Regions from separate parts of the Burkholderia cepacia ATCC 25416 genome, predicted to be linked through region 4. Evidence: riboswitches for the same ligand, from Rfam matches in the RefSeq annotation. Region 4 holds a riboswitch; each other region holds the start of a gene.

Region 1 (4,206 bases), on a different replicon from region 4:
CGCGGGCATGCGCAGCAGTTCGCGTTCGAGCGCGGCGACCTGCGCGGCGCCGGCCTGCGGCCGCACGCGCAGCATCAGCGTGCGCCACACGCCGTCGCGCAGCGCGGGTTCGCGCAGGCCGCCGCCGATCGCGCGGCACACGGCGCCGTCGATGCGTACGATGCCGGGCAGTTGCGCGAGCGCGGCGAAATCCGCCGTGCCGTCGGCCGCGCCGTTGGCTGTGCAGTTGGCCGCCGAATCGTCGCGCAGCACGTCGAGCGTGTAGTCGCCCGCGCCCCAACTGCCGTCCTGGTTGCGCGCCAGCGCCACACGTTTCGCCCCGGCCAGCGCGTGTGCCGCTTCGTGCAACGCGCGTTCGATGCCACCGGCGTCGCGATCCCCCGACACGAACACCTGTGCCGTGTCATGCCGCATGATCGACCTCCGTCAGCGCGGGCAGCGGCGCATCGGCGTCCGTCATCACATGGCGGCGGCGCACGTCGCACCGCACGTCGACCGCCATCCAGAAACCGACCACGCCGGCATCCGTCAGCGCACGCATCCGGTAGTAGGCCGGCGCATCGGCCACGTGCCAGGTCAGCCACAGCGTGCTCGGCTGCCCCGGCACCGCAACGGGCGGCGACACCCAGTGGCCGGCCGCCGTCAGCCCGCGTGCCGCATGGCCCGGCAGGTAGCGGTCGCGCAGCAGCGCAAGCACGTCGGGAATGCGCTCGGGCGCGAGCGTGATTTCGTCTACGATCTGGATCATTCGCGTGTCGTCCGTGGTCGTTCGTGACAGGGATCGGCGGCCGGCCTACGCCGTTCCGGCGAGGCCGCGGGCGGCCGGCGTGGATAGCATTCTTGCGTGGCGGCGATGAGCGGGCCCCTACCGGCCCGCTCACCAGCCCCTGTTGCAACGATCAGATCGGGAAACTCATGAAACAGCGCGCCATGCCGGCCCGCGGCCGCATCCTGCCGGGCCTCGGCGCGCGCCTGCTGAGCGAACTCACGCGCAGCGGCGCGCCGCCGGCCGACCGCGAGGCGCAGCAGCCTCGCCCGGCGGCAACACCGGGCGATTTCGTCGCGCTGTACCGCGACGCGATCGAGCGGCTCGAGGCGCGGGTCGCGCGCGGCGACGGTCACCCGCCGATGCGCAAGCGCGAAGTCGACCTGATGTGCCGCTGCCTGCTGAGTTGCGCGACGCTCGCCGACGTGATCCGCTGTGCGGCCGAGTTCTGCGAAATGCTGCAGCCGCGCGCCGGTCACCTGACGCTTGCGGTGCGCGACGGGCGTGCGCTGTTCCGGATGGATTCGCTGCGGCGTACGCGCAGCCCGGCCGCGTGCCTGGTCGACCTGACCGGGCTGTTCTGCTACCTGCAGCTGTTCGGCTGGCTGATCGGGCAGCCGTTGCGGCCGACCGACGTGTGGCTCGGCCATCCGCGCCGCGACGACGCGATGCCACTGCTCGGACTGTTCAATGCGCCGGTTGAAGTGGGCCGCAAGACCTACGGTTTCGCGTTCGATGCGGCGCGACTCGCGTGCCGCGTGATCCGGCAGCCGGCCGAGCTCGACGCGTTTCTCGTCGATTTTCCGTTTCGCCTGATCGATGCGGCACCGGCCGTCGTGTCGTGGACGCAGCAGGTGCGCGGTTTCCTCGATGCGGCGCTCGCGCACGAACAGGCGTTGCCGGCACTCGCCGAACTGGCCGCGTGGCTCGGCGTCAGCGAGGCGACGTTGCGGCGGCGGCTGGCGGCCGAGCACACCGGTTATCACGCGCTGAAGGAGCAGTGTCTCGCCGAAGCCGCGCAACGCTGCCTGCGCGAATCGGACTGGCCGGTCGCGCGGGTCGCCGCGCATCTCGGGTTCGGCGGCGAGGAGGCGTTTCGCCGCGCGTTCGTCCGGTGGACGGGGGTCGCACCGAGCCGGTTCAGGCGCGATCGCACGGCTTCGAACCACCCTGTTTCATCAGACATGAAACGCGGCGCCGACGCATGAAAGAAAGGATTTAGAAAGGATTTGCCCGGCAATGACGTTTTTTCGCATCCCTGCGTCGCCGGATATTTGACGCGGCGGCGCGCGCGCCATTACCCTTGCGCGCTGATGGTGCCCGGAGACGGGATCAAAAGGGAACGCAGGAGAGGCCATGCCTCGAATCTGCGGCTGCCCCCGCAACTGTGAGCGGTGAATTCGTGCCACTGCGTGCCACTGGGAAACCGGGAAGGCCCGCACGAATGACGACCCGCGAGCCAGGAGACCTGCCATCGACCCGAGGTCCAGGCAGCCGCACCGGGCGGGGTGTCCCGGCGCGCCAGGCACCGCCGTTGGCGGTCGCCCGCTGCATGGACGGCCCGACCTCAGGATCCGCCCGATGTCCATTGTTACCGCATCCGCTTCCGCACCGGAAGCGCCGCGCCGGCACGCCGCCGGCCTGCACGGCCCGCCCGCACGCGCGTGCCGTTCCCTATCGACTGCGTCCGCCGGCGTGCACCGCGCCGACGCCCGCGACACCGGCCTGCCCGGCCCGGTCGCGCGATAACCCGATCACCGATAACAAGACCGGTGCTGCGCGCCGCCCGCTCACGATCGACGCCGGCGCAGCCCGACGACAACGACAGCCTCATGAAGATTCGACACCTCCTTGCCACGTCCGCCGCGACCGCGCTCCTCTCGCCCCTCGCCCACGCCGCCGGCGACACCGCGGTTTCGCAACCGGCCCCGGCCGCCGAAGGCACCGACCTGCCGACGATCAACGTGACCGACACGCGGCGCCTGCCCGAGTCGTTCGACCAGCGTTATGCGACGACCCAGGTGCTCACGCGCACCGATCTCGACCGGCTGTCGCCGAGCGACCCGAGCATCACGCAGGCGCTTGCGACGCTGCCCGGCGTGACCGTCTCGCAGAGCGGCGGCCCCGGTTCGTCCGCGTCGGTCAGCATCCGCGGCTCGTCGGCCAACCAGGTCGCCGTGTTCATCGACGGCATCCGGATCGGTTCGCCGACCACCGGCATCGCGCCGTGGGCCGACTTGCCGACCGAAGCGTTCGAACGCGTGGAGGTGATTTCGGGGCCGGCAGCCGCGTCGTTCGGCGCCAATGCGATGGGCGGCGTCGTGCAGCTCTTCACGCGCCGCGCCGCCAACCAGCCGAACCAGACGACCGTGTCGTTCGGCGGCGGGTCGAACAAGACGTTCGACACGCAACTCCGCACGTCGGGCACGGTGCCGTCGACCGGGCCGCTCGCCGCGCTCGGCGGGCTCACCTACTCGCTCGGCCTGCGCTCGTACAACACGGCCGGCATCGACTCGACGCGGCCCGTGCTGCCGTACCATGAGGCCGGCCGCAACCCGTACCACGCGCAGGATCTCGATGCGCGCCTCGGCTACGCGCGCGACAACTGGTCGATCTCGACGTTCGCGCTGTATCACCGGTCCGATCTGTCCTACGACAACAGCGGTTATGCGAACCGCCAGCTCGATCATCAGCTGACGACCGGTATCGCGTTCCATCTCGACATCACGCCCGACACGCAGTTCGACCAGTCGTTCGGTTATGCGAACGATCGCCAGTTCCTCTACGCGAGCGATCCGGCCATCCCGACCGACCAGATCAATTCGCAGCGCATCAGCACGTCGACGTCGTTGACGCATCAGGAACGCGGGTTCCACCTGTTCGGGCTGCCGCTGTCGGGCGAGACCAAGCTCGCGTACGACTTCACGCGCGAGCAGGCGTTCCTGCCGGTCGATATTCCGGGCGGCATACCGACGCGCAACGATTCCGCGTTCTCGCTGCATCAGTCGGCGACGCTCGGCAGCGTGACGATGTTCCTCGCGGGGCGCCATGAAATCATCGCCGGGCAGTCGGTGAATACGGGTAACGCGGCGCTGTCGTGGGCGATCACGCCGGTGTATACGGCGCGCGTGTCGTACGGCAATGCGTTCAAGCTGCCGACGTTCAACGACCTGTACTACCCCGGCTACGGCAATCCGGGGCTCAGCCCGGAACGCAACACGTCGGTCGAGGCCGCGGTCGATGCGAACACGTCGTACGGTACGTTCACGGCCGCGATCTACGACACGCGGGTCACCAACCTGATCGCGTATAACCCGGCGACGTTTTCGCCGATGAACATCGGTCGCGCGCATATTCGCGGCGTCGACCTGTCGTACAAGGGGACGATCGGCCGCTCGACGCCGGTGAGCGTCGCGGTCGGGATCCTGAATCCGCAGGAC
Region 2 (4,206 bases), 2.8 Mb from region 4:
TCGCAGTTAGCAGCACTTCGGGTACATCAGACAGAGTGACGCGCGCGCCCGTGCTACAAATTTCCGCAACCGTGCACATGGCATTGGTTCAAGGAATATATGACCTTGGCGAACCAGGCAGGGAAGCTGACTGAACTGTGATTCGATGCGCCAATTTGACCACCGTTGATCGCCGAGATCAAGGGGAATCGACGCATCGATTAAAACGTTACTGCGTCTCGTGCTGTGCGAGCACCGCGCCGAGCTGTTCGTTCATCTGGTGCATTGTACGACGGATTTCCTCCGCCGGAAATGCTTCACCGTGCCGCACGCTCGTTTGCAGCCGCAGCAATTCGGAAGCGAGCGACAGCGCCGCCATCACGGCGATGCGATCGGTGCCGCGTACCGAGCTGTTCGAGCGGATTTTCGACATTTCGGCGTCGACGCGCGCGACCGCTTCGAGCAGTGCCGCTTCGGTCTCGGCCGAGCAGGCGAGCCGATAGGCCTGACCGAGAATCGAGACTTCGATCTGCTTGGTGCTCATGCATGTTCTCCGTGGCTGGCCGCGTCATCGCCATCCGTACGCGCCTGCGCATCCAGCAGGTCGAGCTGGTTGTCGGCTTGCTCCGCACTTTTCGAGCGCGGCAGCTTTTCGAGAATCGCGTTCAGTTTCACCTGGGCGTCGTCGATCTTTGCCGACAGCGTGTCGCGCTCGGCCGCGAGCGCATTGCGTTCGTCGCGCAGTTGCGCGAGTTCCGCGCGGACCGTGTCCGCGTCCGCGCGCAATTGCGCGACCTGCTCCTCGAGCGCGAGCCGTTCCGAGTGATAGCGCTTGTTCAGCGAAATCAGACGGCCAATATTTTGAGATAGGGTTTCGAGTTCGTTGAGCATTTGCTGCGTCCTCTAAAGACCCAGCATTTTAGCGCGGAATAACGCGCAAACCGACATCTGTAACGTTTCCAGTCGTAACACCCCTGCTTCTTGCCGCGAATCGGCGCGTCACGTGCGTGTCCGGATGCTTCCTTGACGCTCGTGCGACCCGCTCCTAAACTGGCGCCGCCTCGGTGCTCGCGCGTGCAACGCGCGGTTAAACGGGAAGCAGGGCGCGGGCTCCGCCAGGAAGCCGCCAACCTGCGCTGCCCCCGCAACGGTAAGCGGCCGCGTTGCATGACGCAGGCCGGCTCGGGCGCGTTCCGCATGCACGTTTCGCATGCGGACGCGGGCCACTGCGCGTTTTCGCGCGGGAAGGCGAGCCGGACCGCCGCCAGCCCGGATACCGGCCGAGGCGGGGAGCCCGCACGGGCTTCGTGACGCGCGGCCTGCGGGGAAGCGGGGCGCGCAGTGCTTCACGGGATTGATCTTCGATGCTGACCCCAATCGTCGGCGGCGCCGATTTCTGCCATCTTGATGACGTTCTCGAACCGGGCGACCGCCGGGAGGTCGCCGCGCGCGTCGATCACCTGACCGCAAGGACCACGAGCTTGGGTATGCCTGCAACACGCTGCACTGCGCCGATGTCGCGCCCGGCCCGCAGCGGTAGCGCACCGATGCGCGCAGTGTCGTCCGTCGCGCGGAGGGCCGCATGAGCGCCGCGCGCGCCACCGCGATCTGGGCCGCATTGGCCGCGGCGGTCGCGTTGCTGTTCGTCGCGTCGCTGTCGATCGGCAGCGTGCCGATGTCGCCGTGGCAGGCGCTCGCGTCGCTCGTGCCGCATGGCGGCGACGCGCTGTTCGCCGACATCGTCCGCACGCTGCGCCTGCCGCGCGCGCTCGCGGGCTTCGCGTGCGGTGCGCTGCTCGCGCTGGCCGGCTCGTTGTTGCAGGTGCTGCTGCGCAACCCGCTCGCCGATCCGTACGTGCTCGGCGTGTCCGGCGGTGCGGCCGGCTTCGCGCTCGTCGCGATGATCGCGGGCGGCGCATGGTGGCTCGTCGATGTGTCGGCGTTCGCCGGCTCGCTCGTGTCGGTCGCGCTCGTGCTCGGACTCGCGCGCCGCGAGTTGGGGCGCGGCGAGGCGCGCGATGCGTCGCCGCGGCTGCTGCTCACGGGCGTCGTGATCGCGGCGGGGTGGGGCGCGCTCGTCACGCTGCTGCTGTCGCTCGCGCCCGATGCGCGGCTGCGCGGCATCATCTTCTGGCTGACGGGCGACCTGAACGGCGTGAGCACACCGTGGTTCGCGTGGGGCGCGCTGCTGCTGGCCGCGTGCATCGCACTGCCGGCCGCGCCGCAACTGAACGTGCTGCTGCGCGGCGATGCGACGGCGCTCGCGCTCGGCGTGCCCGTCGCGCGCCTGCGTGTGCGGATCTATCTCGTCGCGTCGCTGGCCGCCGCGGCCGCAGTGACGACCGCCGGCACGATCGGCTTCGTCGGCCTCGTCGTGCCGCACGCGCTGCGGCTCGCATTCGGCAACGACCAGCGGATGTTGCTGCCGGCCGCGATGCTCGCGGGCGGCGGTGGCGTGATGGCCGCCGACCTGCTCGCACGCACCGCGATCGCGCCCGCGCAACTGCCGGTCGGCGTGATGACCGCGTTGATCGGCGTGCCGGTGTTCCTGTGGATGTTGCTCAGGAGGCCGATGCGATGACCCGTGCCGCATTGCGCGCCAGCGGCGACGAGATGAGCTGCGCGGCCGTCGGCCTGACGCTGAAGGCTGGCGCGCGCACGCTGCTCGACGGCTTCACGCAGGCGTTCCGTCCGGGCGAGATCTGGTGCGTCGCGGGGCCGAACGGCGCGGGCAAGACGACGCTGCTGGCGACCCTCGCGGGGCTGCAGCCGCCGGCCGGCGGACACGTCGCGATCGACGGCCGGCCGCTTTCCGCATGGCCGCCCGCGCAGCTCGCGCAGCGCCGCGCGCTGATGCCGCAGCAACTGCACGACGCATTCAGCGCGACCGTGTTCGATACGGTCTTGCTCAACCGCTTTCCGTATCTCGGCGGCTGGGGCTGGGAGCGCGACGGCGACCGCGCGGCCGCGCGCGACGCGCTGGCGACCTTCGACCTGACCGCGCTTGCGTCGCGCGACGTGCTGTCGCTGTCGGGCGGCGAGCGGCAGCGCGTCGCGCTGGCCGCGACGCTGTGTCAGGACGCGCCGTTGATGCTGCTCGACGAACCGCTCGCGCATCTCGACCTCCATCACCAGATCGATTGCCTGACCGCGCTGGCCGCCTGGCTCGACGCGGGCCCGCGCGCGGTGCTGTTCTCGTGCCATGATCTGAACCTCGCGCGGCGTTTCGCGACGCATGCGCTGTTGCTCGACGGCCGTGGCCACGCGTGGGCCGGCCCCGTGCACGACGTGCTGACACCCGAGCGCGCGAGCGACGCGTTCGGTTATCCGCTCGTGCTGATCCGCGAGAACGGCCGCGATGCGCTGCTGCCGGCGTGGCCCGAGCGACAATGACGTTTCCTTTTCCGATGCGCGGTGCACGCCGCGCCCACGACACGGTTTCCCGATGACGACCCCGACCCACTTCCCGCCCGCGATCGCACCGCTCGACGATGCGCTGCGCAAGCGCCTGCAGCATGTGATCGACCACAAGACCAAGCCGCCCGGCAGCCTCGGCCAGCTCGAGGCAGTCGCGCTGCAGGTCGGCCTGATCCAGCACACCGAGCGGCCGGTCGTGCAGCGTCCCGTGATGATCGTGTTCGCCGGCGATCACGGGATTGCCGCCGAAGGCGTGAGCCCCTATCCGCAAGCGGTGACCGCGCAGATGGTCGCGAACTTCCTCGCCGGCGGCGCGGCAATCAACGCGTTCTCGGGCGTCTCGCAGAGCACGCTCGAGATCGTCGATGCGGGCGTCGCGTCGCCGCTGCCGCTGTCCGACCGCCTGGTGTCGCTGCCGGTCGCGCGCGGCACGCGCAACTTCGCGACGGAACCTGCGATGACGCGCGACGAGGCGATGACGGCGCTCGCGGCCGGCGCGGCGCGCGTGCGCCTGCACGCATCGCTCGGCACGAACGTGATCGGCTTCGGCGAGATGGGGATCGCGAACACGTCGTCGGCCGCGTGCCTGATGAGCCGCCTGCTCGGCGTGCCGATCGACGCGTGCGTCGGGCGCGGCACGGGCCTCGACGACCAGGGCCTCGCGCACAAGCGCGCGGTGCTCGGCCGTGCGCTCGTCAAGCACTCGCACGCGATCGCGCCGCTCGACGTGCTCGCGACGTTCGGCGGCTTCGAGATCGCGATGATGACGGGCGCGTATCTCGCAGCCGCGAGCGAACGGATGACGATCCT
Region 3 (4,206 bases), on a different replicon from region 4:
TCGTTCCAGTGACGCTTGCGCAGCTCGGCGCCGAGCGCCTTCAGCTCGTCGCGCGACGATTCGCCCTTCCAGTAGCGTTCGAGACCGAACTTGAGTTCGCGCTTCGCACCGATGCGCGGGAAACCGAGGTTGTGTGTCGTGACCATGAGCTGCCGTCCAGAAGAAGTGAAGATCCGGCAGCCATCATAGGGATTTCATTCCATGAAATAAAATGGCATTATTTCATTCATCCATTAAATCTGTTCATGCATCCGTTGCACGAGCGATATCCATGCTGGAACGATTCCATCTCGTCGTGATCCGTGAAGTCGAGCGCCAGGGCTCACTGACCGCGGCCGCCCACGCGCTGCACCTCACGCAATCGGCACTCAGTCATACCGTCCGGAAAATCGAGCAGCAGCTCGGCACGCCGATCTGGGATCGGGAGGGCCGCGGCCTGCGGCTCACCCAGGGCGGGCAGTATCTGCTGAAGCTGGCGAACCGGCTGCTGCCGCAGTTCGAGCTCGCCGAGGAGCGGATGAAGCAGTACGCGAAGGGCGAGCGCGGCACGCTGCGCATCGGGATGGAGTGCCACCCGTGCTACCAGTGGCTGCTGAAGGTCGTGTCGCCTTACCTGTCGCGCTGGCCCGACGTCGACGTGGACGTGAAGCAGCGCTTCCAGTTCGGCGGCATCGGCGCCCTGTTCGGCTATGACATCGACGTGCTCGTGACGCCCGATCCGCTGAACAAGCCGGGCCTGCGCTTCGACCCCGTGTTCGACTACGAGCAGGTGCTGGTGGTCGCCGATTCGCACCGGTTCGCGAACGCCGATTACGTGACGCCCGAACAGCTGACCGACGAGATCCTGATCACCTATCCGGTCGAAACCGACCGGCTCGACATCTACAACCAGTTCCTGACGCCGGCCGGCATCGTGCCGAGGCGGCACAAGTCGATCGAGACGACCGACATCATGCTGCAGATGGTGGCGAGCGAGCGCGGCGTGGCCGCGCTGCCGAGATGGCTTGCCGACGAATACGCCGACCGGATGCCGGTCGTGCCGGTCAAGCTCGGCAAGAAGGGGATCGCGAAGCAGATCTTCCTCGGCATCCGCGAAGCGGACGCATCGATCGACTATCTGGCCGCGTTCGTCGCGCTGGCGCGCGAATCGACGGGGAGCGCGCCACGCATGCTGCGCTAGGCGTGCCCCGTTGCCGTGCGCGTCAGGCGGCGCGCATGCCGATGCGCTCGCCGCGCTCGACCCATGCGCCGAACAGCAGGCCGATCGTCGTCCACATGATCACCTGCATGCCGATGGCCGCCACGCGGAACTTCCACAGCAAGGCCGCCGGGAAATCGGCCGGCAACTCGCTGACAGACGGCAACCCGATCTGCACGGCCGCGATGATCGCGACGAACACGAGCCCGGCGACGATCGACGCGTTCCACTGGCCGAGCTTCGCCAGCAGATGGCGGCGCACGCTGACCGAGAACACCATCGTCGCGACGGAGATCGCGATCATCAGGAAGAACAGGCCCGTGCGATAGCCGATCGTGTCGGGGTCGCCGACCGACGGCGGATTGGCCGGGTACTTGAGGTTCGGCACGATCACGAGCGCGATGAACGCCGCCAGCGCGAGCCACGCGGCCAGCGGACGGGCCGGGAGGCGGCTGCCTCGCCCGTAGGCATACGCGAAGACCAGCGAGAACAGCCCGCCGAATGCCGCGCCATAGGTCACGACGCCCGTCAGCAAGCCGAGGCCGGCCTGCGTGTGGCGGCTGACCAGCTCCGGCTCCGGTGCGTCGCCCTTGGCGGCGTCGGCTTTTTCTTCAAAAGAGATTGCCTGATCGACTTGCGGTTCGCCGACGACCTTCGCGAAACCGAACGTGAGGAGGCCTGCGGCGATGCCTGCGAGCATCCCGCGCATGAGCAGCTTTCCGACCATCGTGAACTCCGCGTCAGTGGCAGGGGAAGCCGAGCAGGTGGCGGCCGTCGTGGACGAATTCGTGGACGTACATGCCCGGCACGAGCGACGTCGCACCTTGTTCCGCGCCGACGAAATAAAGCGCGAGCAACAGGATCAGGCCGACGAACACGGCCCACGGCAACAGTTCACGGACGGGGATGGGCGCCGGCACGACCGCCGGCTTCAGCACTGCTTCGCTCATGGATGCACCTCAGGGGAATCGCGCCCCGACAAATGTTGGATGGGTACGAAGGCAGGTCTGGCTTCCGGGATCATCGATCACCGGTTACAGTGGCGCGACCGCGCCGGGCTTGCACCGGCTTCCGCGCTTCGTATCGGGCGAATTGTACGCGCGAACGTTCGCGTATTGAAGAAGCGCTGCCAGGCGGACACGTGCGTCCGTCCCGGATCATCCGAAAACCGACATGAACATGCCTACCTCGCTGCGCCTGATCGCACACGCATCGACCCGGGCGATGCGCACCGGCGCGTTTCCCGACGACGATCCGCTCGATACACGCGGGCTCGCCGAAGCCGCTGCGCTACGCGGCCGGTGGGCAGGTACCGCCGGCGCGCTCCTGCTGTGCAGCCCCGCATGCTGCGCGCGGCAGACCGCCGATGCGCTCGGACTTCATGTCGACATCGACGACGCACTGCGCGACATCGATTACGGCAACTGGCGAGGCCAGCGCCTGCACGACCTCGCACGCGACTTGCCGGACGAACTGGATGCGTGGATCGCAGACCCGTCGGCGTCGCCGCACGGCGGTGAATCGTTCGAAGCCGCCATGCACCGCGTCGGCACATGGTTGAACGGGCTGCGGCAAGATCGCGACATCGTCGCAATCACGCATGCGCCAATCGTCCGCGCGGCCATCGCCCATGTGCGGCGGATGGATTCGAAGGCAGCGGCCCGCATCGACGTCGCGCCGCTGTCCTGCACGACGCTTGTTGCGTCACCGAACGGATGGACGTTGAGCGCGGACCGCAACGCGTAGAGCGCCATTGCGCTCACTATGTGGACGACGATGCGGGCCGGCACGTCACGTTGCGCATACACGCCTTCAATCGCCTTACACGTCGGCAAGACACGCCGTTCGTGGTCCCGACTGTCATCAAACTGACTGCTGGCCGCAGATAGGATCGGACGCGGTTCCCTCACGAGATGGCGTCATGAATCAACCTGCTTCGTCCGCACCGAACAACCCGGGCTCCGTCGAACGCACCAGACAGGTCGGCTATGCCGTCTTCCTGCTGGTGCTGGCGCTCGGCGCGCTCTATATCGCCACGCACCTGATCGACGATCTGTCGCCGATCCGCGAAGGCAAGCTGTTCCCGTACCTGCTGCTCGGCGCGGCGCTGCTGATCGCGCTCGGCTTCGAATTCGTCAACGGCTTCCACGACACCGCGAACGCGGTCGCCACCGTGATCTATACGCACTCGCTGACGCCGAACGTCGCGGTGATCTGGTCCGGCATGTGGAACTTCCTCGGCGTGATGGTCTCGAGCGGTGCCGTTGCGTTCGGCATCCTGCAGTTGCTGCCGGTCGAGCTGATCCTGCAGGTCGGCAGCGGCGCGGGCTTCGCGATGGTGTTCGCGCTGCTGATCGCCGCCATCGTGTGGAACCTCGCGACCTGGTATTTCGGGTTGCCGTCGTCGAGTTCGCATACGCTGATCGGTTCGATCATCGGTGTGGGGCTGATGAACCAGCTGATGCACGGGCCGTCCGGCACGAGCGGCGTCGACTGGGGCCAGGCGCTCGGTGTCGGCAAGTCGCTGCTGTTCTCGCCGATCGTCGGCTTTCTGTGCGCAGCGCTGCTGCTGCTCGTGCTGAAGACGCTCGTGCGGGTTCCGGAGTTGTACAAGGAGCCGCCGAAAGACCAGCCGCCGCCGTTCTGGATTCGCTGCCTGCTGATCCTGACCTGCACGGGCGTGTCGTTTGCGCACGGGTCGAACGACGGGCAGAAAGGGATGGGGCTCATCATGCTGATCCTGATCGGCACGGTGCCGACCGCCTATGCGCTGAACAAGGCCGTCACGCCGGCCGAGACGCAGACCTTCGTGGCGGTCGCGAACCAGGCGGCCGCGACGTTCGGGAAGTACACGAACGGCGTCGCGCCGTCCGCGAACCCGCGTGCCGACGTCGAGCGCTACGTGCAGCATCGCGAACTGACGCCCGCGGTGCTGCCGGCCGTCCAGCAGTTGTCGACGTCGCTCGCGACCGCGGTCGGCACGTCGGGCTCGATGGCAGCCGTGCCGC
Region 4 (4,206 bases):
GATCGGCGCGCCGGCCGCGAGCGCCGTGCGGCCCGCCGTGCCGGCACCGGCCGAGAAGCGCAGGTCGTAGACGACGTCGACCATCCCGCACGCATGGATCACGCGCACCGCGAGTTTCTCGAGGTCGGGCGGAACCTGCGACAGGTCGGCCTCGGCGCGGATCGTCGCGAACGACTGGCGGTAGATTTCCTGCCCGTCGCGAATGTAGTCAAGCATCGGTGGTGTCCTGGCTGTGCCGCGCGCCCGTCAGTCGGGCCGCGGCCTGGTCAATCGTCAGATGGCGCGCGAGCGGGGCGCCGAGGCCCGCGGCCGCATCGCGCCGGTAAAGGTCGTAGTGCGCGGGCGCAACCGCGACGAGCGTGTGCGTCGCGGGATGCGGCAGCGCGCAATGGCGCTCGCAGCCGGTCAGGTGCACGTCGACCGCATGGCCGATGCGCGCGGCGAGCGCGAGCGCGTCGTGTTTCGTGTCGGCGCGCGCTTTCGCGCAGCCCGCGCTGCCGGTGCACGCGACGAGCGGCGCCAGCGGGTCGGACGACGCGCAGACGAGGCCGAGCGATGCCAGCGCATCGAGCGTGGCCGGCGCGCGTTCACGCGGGACGCGATGCATGAACACGCCTTGCCAGGGCGTCATCGACAGCGTGCCGTCGCCGTCGGTTTCGGCCAGCGCGGCGAGCCGTTCCAGTTGCGTGGCGTCGAGCCGGCCGAGCGGGAATTGCGCGCCGACGTGGCAGCGCGCGGTATCGCGCGACGGATGTACGCCGAAACGCAGCGCCGGATCGGTGCGCGCGCGGCGCCAGCCGGCGAGCGCCGGATCGGCCGCAAGCGCGAACGGCACATAGTGCTGCGCGCGCTCGAGCAGCGCGCGTTCGCCGCAGGTCGCGAGCAGGGCACGCATCCGCGTGACGTCCGCCGGCGCGAGATCGAGGAACGCGAGCAGCAGCGCGCGGACCAGCGCGACACCTTGATCGGGCGCGACATCGACCGAGGCCGGTCGGTCGTCGTGCGCGACCGGCGGGCAGCCGGCCAGCCCGGCCGCGATGCGCATCGCACCGTCGCCGCGACGCCATGCGGCGAGCCAGATGTCGTGCGGATGATCGAGCGCCGCAACCGATTCGCCGCCGTCGAGCTGGATCGAGAATTTCGGCGACAGCTCGCCACGGCGCGGCTCGCGCGCCAGCATGTCGAGGAGCGGCGCGGCGAGCGCGCGGCCGTCGACGAGGGCGGCGGGGTCGTCACCGGCGAGCGGGCTGAGCATCACGTTGCGGACGTCGTCGCTCGCGGCGAGCGCGGCGGTATCGGCGACGGCATCCGCGGTGGCGTCGACGGACGGGCCGAGGCCCGCGTCGAGCAACGCGCGTATCAGCGCGTCGGCCGCGCCGTCGCGAATGCCGCGCAGCTGGAGATTCGCGCGATTGGTCGCGTCGATCGCACCGGAGCCGCAGGCACGCGCAGCGGCGGCGATCGCGCGCGCCTGATGCGCATCGAGCCGGCCGCCCGGCAGCTTGATCCGGCACAGCCCGCCGTCGGCGGCCGCGACCACGCGCACGAGCCCCGGGCAAGCCGACGGGCGCACGACGGGCGACGCAGGAATCGAATCGGGGGCGGAACTCACGGGGTACCGGGGCAGTGTCGCGCCGCGGCCAACGCGTCGGTACACCCCGCCCGACGCCGACTGGCACGCACGCACTTTCTGGCCGGCAGGTCTCCTGGCTGACAGGTCGGCGCCGGCTCCCGGCCTTCCCGGCGAAACCAGTGGCATGAGGGGGAGATCGGCTCGCTGTCTACAGTTGCGGGGGCAGCCACAGCGGCGCGTGGGGCGCCCTGTGTTCCCTCTTCGGCCCCGAAGGGCACCGGCGAACGAACGGCCGTAGGATACCCGATTTTCGCGACGATCCGGCATCGGCGGTACGTCGCGCAACCGCGTCGCAGCATGGCCGCAGACGGTTTTGCGCTGTCTCGCAAATGGTAGGATTGGCGCCTCGACATCAGATCGGCGACCGCCGGCATCCGCCATGAAACTCGGCAGGACGGAACTGTTCGGCATGGGCATCGCACTGGGCCTGCTGGCCATCCCCGCATGGGTCCTGCTCGCGTGCGTGCTGATCCCGCTTGCACCGTCGGCCGAGTGGCCGAAGAATGTCGGGCTCGCCGGCCTCGGCGTGCCGATCGTCGCGGGCGGCACGCTCCTGTACAGGAAAAGCGGGACGCGGCCGCTCATGTGGCTGCTGCTCGGCTGGCTGCTGATCGCGTCGATCGGCGGCATGGTTCTGGCCTTGCTGACGTTTGTCGTCGGCGTGCCGCTCGGGTGACGTCGCCGCTGCATCGCACCGAAGGGCGTGCGTGGCGCGAAAGCGGATCGGGATCAGCAACGAATCAACGCGCGGCGCTCCGGCAGCCGCGCATCGCAACAAACGGGATGGAATCGAACGATGGGGAAGGGTGCATGACGGCGTGGCTGACGGTAGTGGGCATCGGCGACGACGGTTACGCGGGGCTCGGCCGCAGCGCGCGCCGCGCGCTGCTCGACGCGACGCTCGTCGTCGGCGCGAAGCGGCATCTCGACATGCTGCCCGCGCGGCTGCCGGCCGCGCGCGAAGCGTGGCCGTCGCCGTTCGACCTTGCGGGCGTGCTTGCACGGCGCATGTCGCCCGTCTGCGTGCTCGCCAGCGGCGACCCGATGCTGTTCGGCGTCGGCGCCACGCTCGCGCGCTCGCTGTCCCCTGACGAATGGCGCGTGCTGCCCGCGCCGTCGTCGCTGTCGCTGGCGGCCGCACGCCTCGGCTGGGCACTGCAGGATGTCGGCGCGGTTTCGCTCGTCGGCCGTCCGCTTGCGGCGCTCGCGCGCCACCTGCTGCCGGGCCGCCGCCTGTTCGTGCTGAGCGCCGACGGCCGGACGCCGGCCGCCGTCGCGGCCGAACTCGTCGCACGCGGCTTCGGGCCGACGCGCATCAGCGTGTTCGAGCATCTGGGCGGCCCGCTCGAGCGGCGTCTCGACGGGCTCGCGCAGGACTGGCGCGTCGCCGAAACGGCCGCGCTCAATCTGGTCGCGCTCGACTGCCGGGCCGGCCCCGACGCGCCGCGCCGCGCGCTCACACCCGGCCTGCCCGACGATGCGTACCGCCACGACGGCCAGCTCACCAAGCGCGACCTGCGCGCGATGACGCTCGGCCGCCTCGCGCCCGTGCCCGGCGAGCTGCTGTGGGACGTCGGCGCCGGTAGCGGCTCGATCGGCATCGAATGGATGCGCGCGCATCCGTCATGCCAGGCGATCGCGATCGAAGCGCATGCGGAGCGGCAGCGCTTCATCGAGCACAACCGCGACGCGCTCGGCGTGCCGGGCCTGCAACTCGTCGCGGGCCGCGCACCCGATGCGCTCGCGGGGCTCGCCGCGCCCGACGCGATTTTCATCGGCGGCGGGGCGACCGCGGCCGGCGTGCTCGACGCGTGCTGGGTATCGCTGAAGCCCGGCGGCCGGCTGGTCGCGAACGCGGTCACGCTGCAGGGCGAACTGGCGCTCGCCGCATGGCGCGAGACGCATGGCGGCACGCTCACGCGCGTGTCGCTCGCGCATGCCGAGCCGCTCGGCCGCTTCGACACCTGGCGTCAGCCGCTGCCGGTCACGCTGTACGACGTGCGCAAGCCGGACACGGTCGACATGGCCGACACGGCGGCTTCGCCGGCCACGACGCATACAACGGACGCGTGATGCGCGACGAAACCCCCGAACAGCCCGCGCCGCTACGCTTCGGCTACACGACCGGCAGTTGCGCGACCGCGACGTCGCTCGCCGCCGCGCGGCTGCTGCTCGCGGGGCGTGCGGACGACGCGGTCGAGATCGTGCTGCCGAAGGGGCAGCGCGTGATGATGCGGCTCGATTTCTGCCGGACGACGGCCGACGGCGCGGAAGCCGGCACGATCAAGGATGCCGGCGACGATCCGGACGTCACGCACGGCGCGCTGATCTTCGCGCGTGTCGCGCTCGCGGCGGCGCCCGGCGTGCGTTTTCATGCGGGGCCGGGTGTCGGCACGGTCACGCGCGCGGGGCTGACGCTGCCGGTCGGTGAACCGGCGATCAACCCGGTGCCGCGCCGGATGATGACGACGCACCTGGAAGCGCTGGCGGCCGAGCATGGGTATGCGGGCGGCTTCGACGTGACGATCGGCGTCGAGGGCGGCGAGGCGCTCGCGCTGAAGACGATGAACCCG

The links. A riboswitch is a leader RNA that binds a small molecule or an ion and turns the genes downstream of it on or off. The one in region 4 is predicted to bind cobalamin.
Region 1: another riboswitch for cobalamin. It lies ahead of APZ15_RS31265 (TonB-dependent receptor domain-containing protein); the one in region 4 lies ahead of cobG (precorrin-3B synthase).
Region 2: another riboswitch for cobalamin. It lies ahead of APZ15_RS00110 (FecCD family ABC transporter permease); the one in region 4 lies ahead of cobG (precorrin-3B synthase).
Region 3: another riboswitch for cobalamin. It lies ahead of APZ15_RS22965 (CbtB domain-containing protein); the one in region 4 lies ahead of cobG (precorrin-3B synthase).

The regions. Positions count from the first base shown of each region.
Region 1 is NZ_CP012982.1:3,137,388-3,141,593, reverse strand. Features, by position in the region: gene APZ15_RS31280 (Dabb family protein) at 1-414, opposite strand, end outside; gene APZ15_RS31275 (hypothetical protein) at 404-748, opposite strand; gene APZ15_RS31270 (helix-turn-helix transcriptional regulator) at 916-1,974, shown strand; cobalamin riboswitch at 2,064-2,256, shown strand; gene APZ15_RS31265 (TonB-dependent receptor domain-containing protein) at 2,599-4,206, shown strand, end outside.
Region 2 is NZ_CP012981.1:22,638-26,843, reverse strand. Features, by position in the region: RNA gene ssrS (6S RNA) at 1-127, opposite strand, end outside; gene APZ15_RS00120 (cell division protein ZapA) at 209-523, opposite strand; gene APZ15_RS00115 (hypothetical protein) at 520-870, opposite strand; cobalamin riboswitch at 1,025-1,278, shown strand; gene APZ15_RS00110 (FecCD family ABC transporter permease) at 1,562-2,560, shown strand; gene APZ15_RS00105 (ABC transporter ATP-binding protein) at 2,557-3,372, shown strand; gene cobT (nicotinate-nucleotide--dimethylbenzimidazole phosphoribosyltransferase) at 3,425-4,206, shown strand, end outside.
Region 3 is NZ_CP012982.1:1,254,732-1,258,937, forward strand. Features, by position in the region: gene metE (5-methyltetrahydropteroyltriglutamate--homocysteine S-methyltransferase) at 1-146, opposite strand, end outside; gene APZ15_RS22955 (LysR family transcriptional regulator) at 272-1,180, shown strand; gene APZ15_RS22960 (CbtA family protein) at 1,203-1,925, opposite strand; gene APZ15_RS22965 (CbtB domain-containing protein) at 1,939-2,148, opposite strand; cobalamin riboswitch at 2,182-2,323, opposite strand; gene APZ15_RS22970 (histidine phosphatase family protein) at 2,372-2,944, shown strand; gene APZ15_RS22975 (inorganic phosphate transporter) at 3,120-4,206, shown strand, end outside.
Region 4 is NZ_CP012981.1:2,811,211-2,815,416, forward strand. Features, by position in the region: gene APZ15_RS12960 (precorrin-8X methylmutase) at 1-216, opposite strand, end outside; gene cobG (precorrin-3B synthase) at 209-1,573, opposite strand; cobalamin riboswitch at 1,680-1,870, opposite strand; gene APZ15_RS12970 (hypothetical protein) at 2,013-2,309, shown strand; gene APZ15_RS12975 (bifunctional cobalt-precorrin-7 (C(5))-methyltransferase/cobalt-precorrin-6B (C(15))-methyltransferase) at 2,444-3,706, shown strand; gene APZ15_RS12980 (cobalt-precorrin-5B (C(1))-methyltransferase) at 3,706-4,206, shown strand, end outside.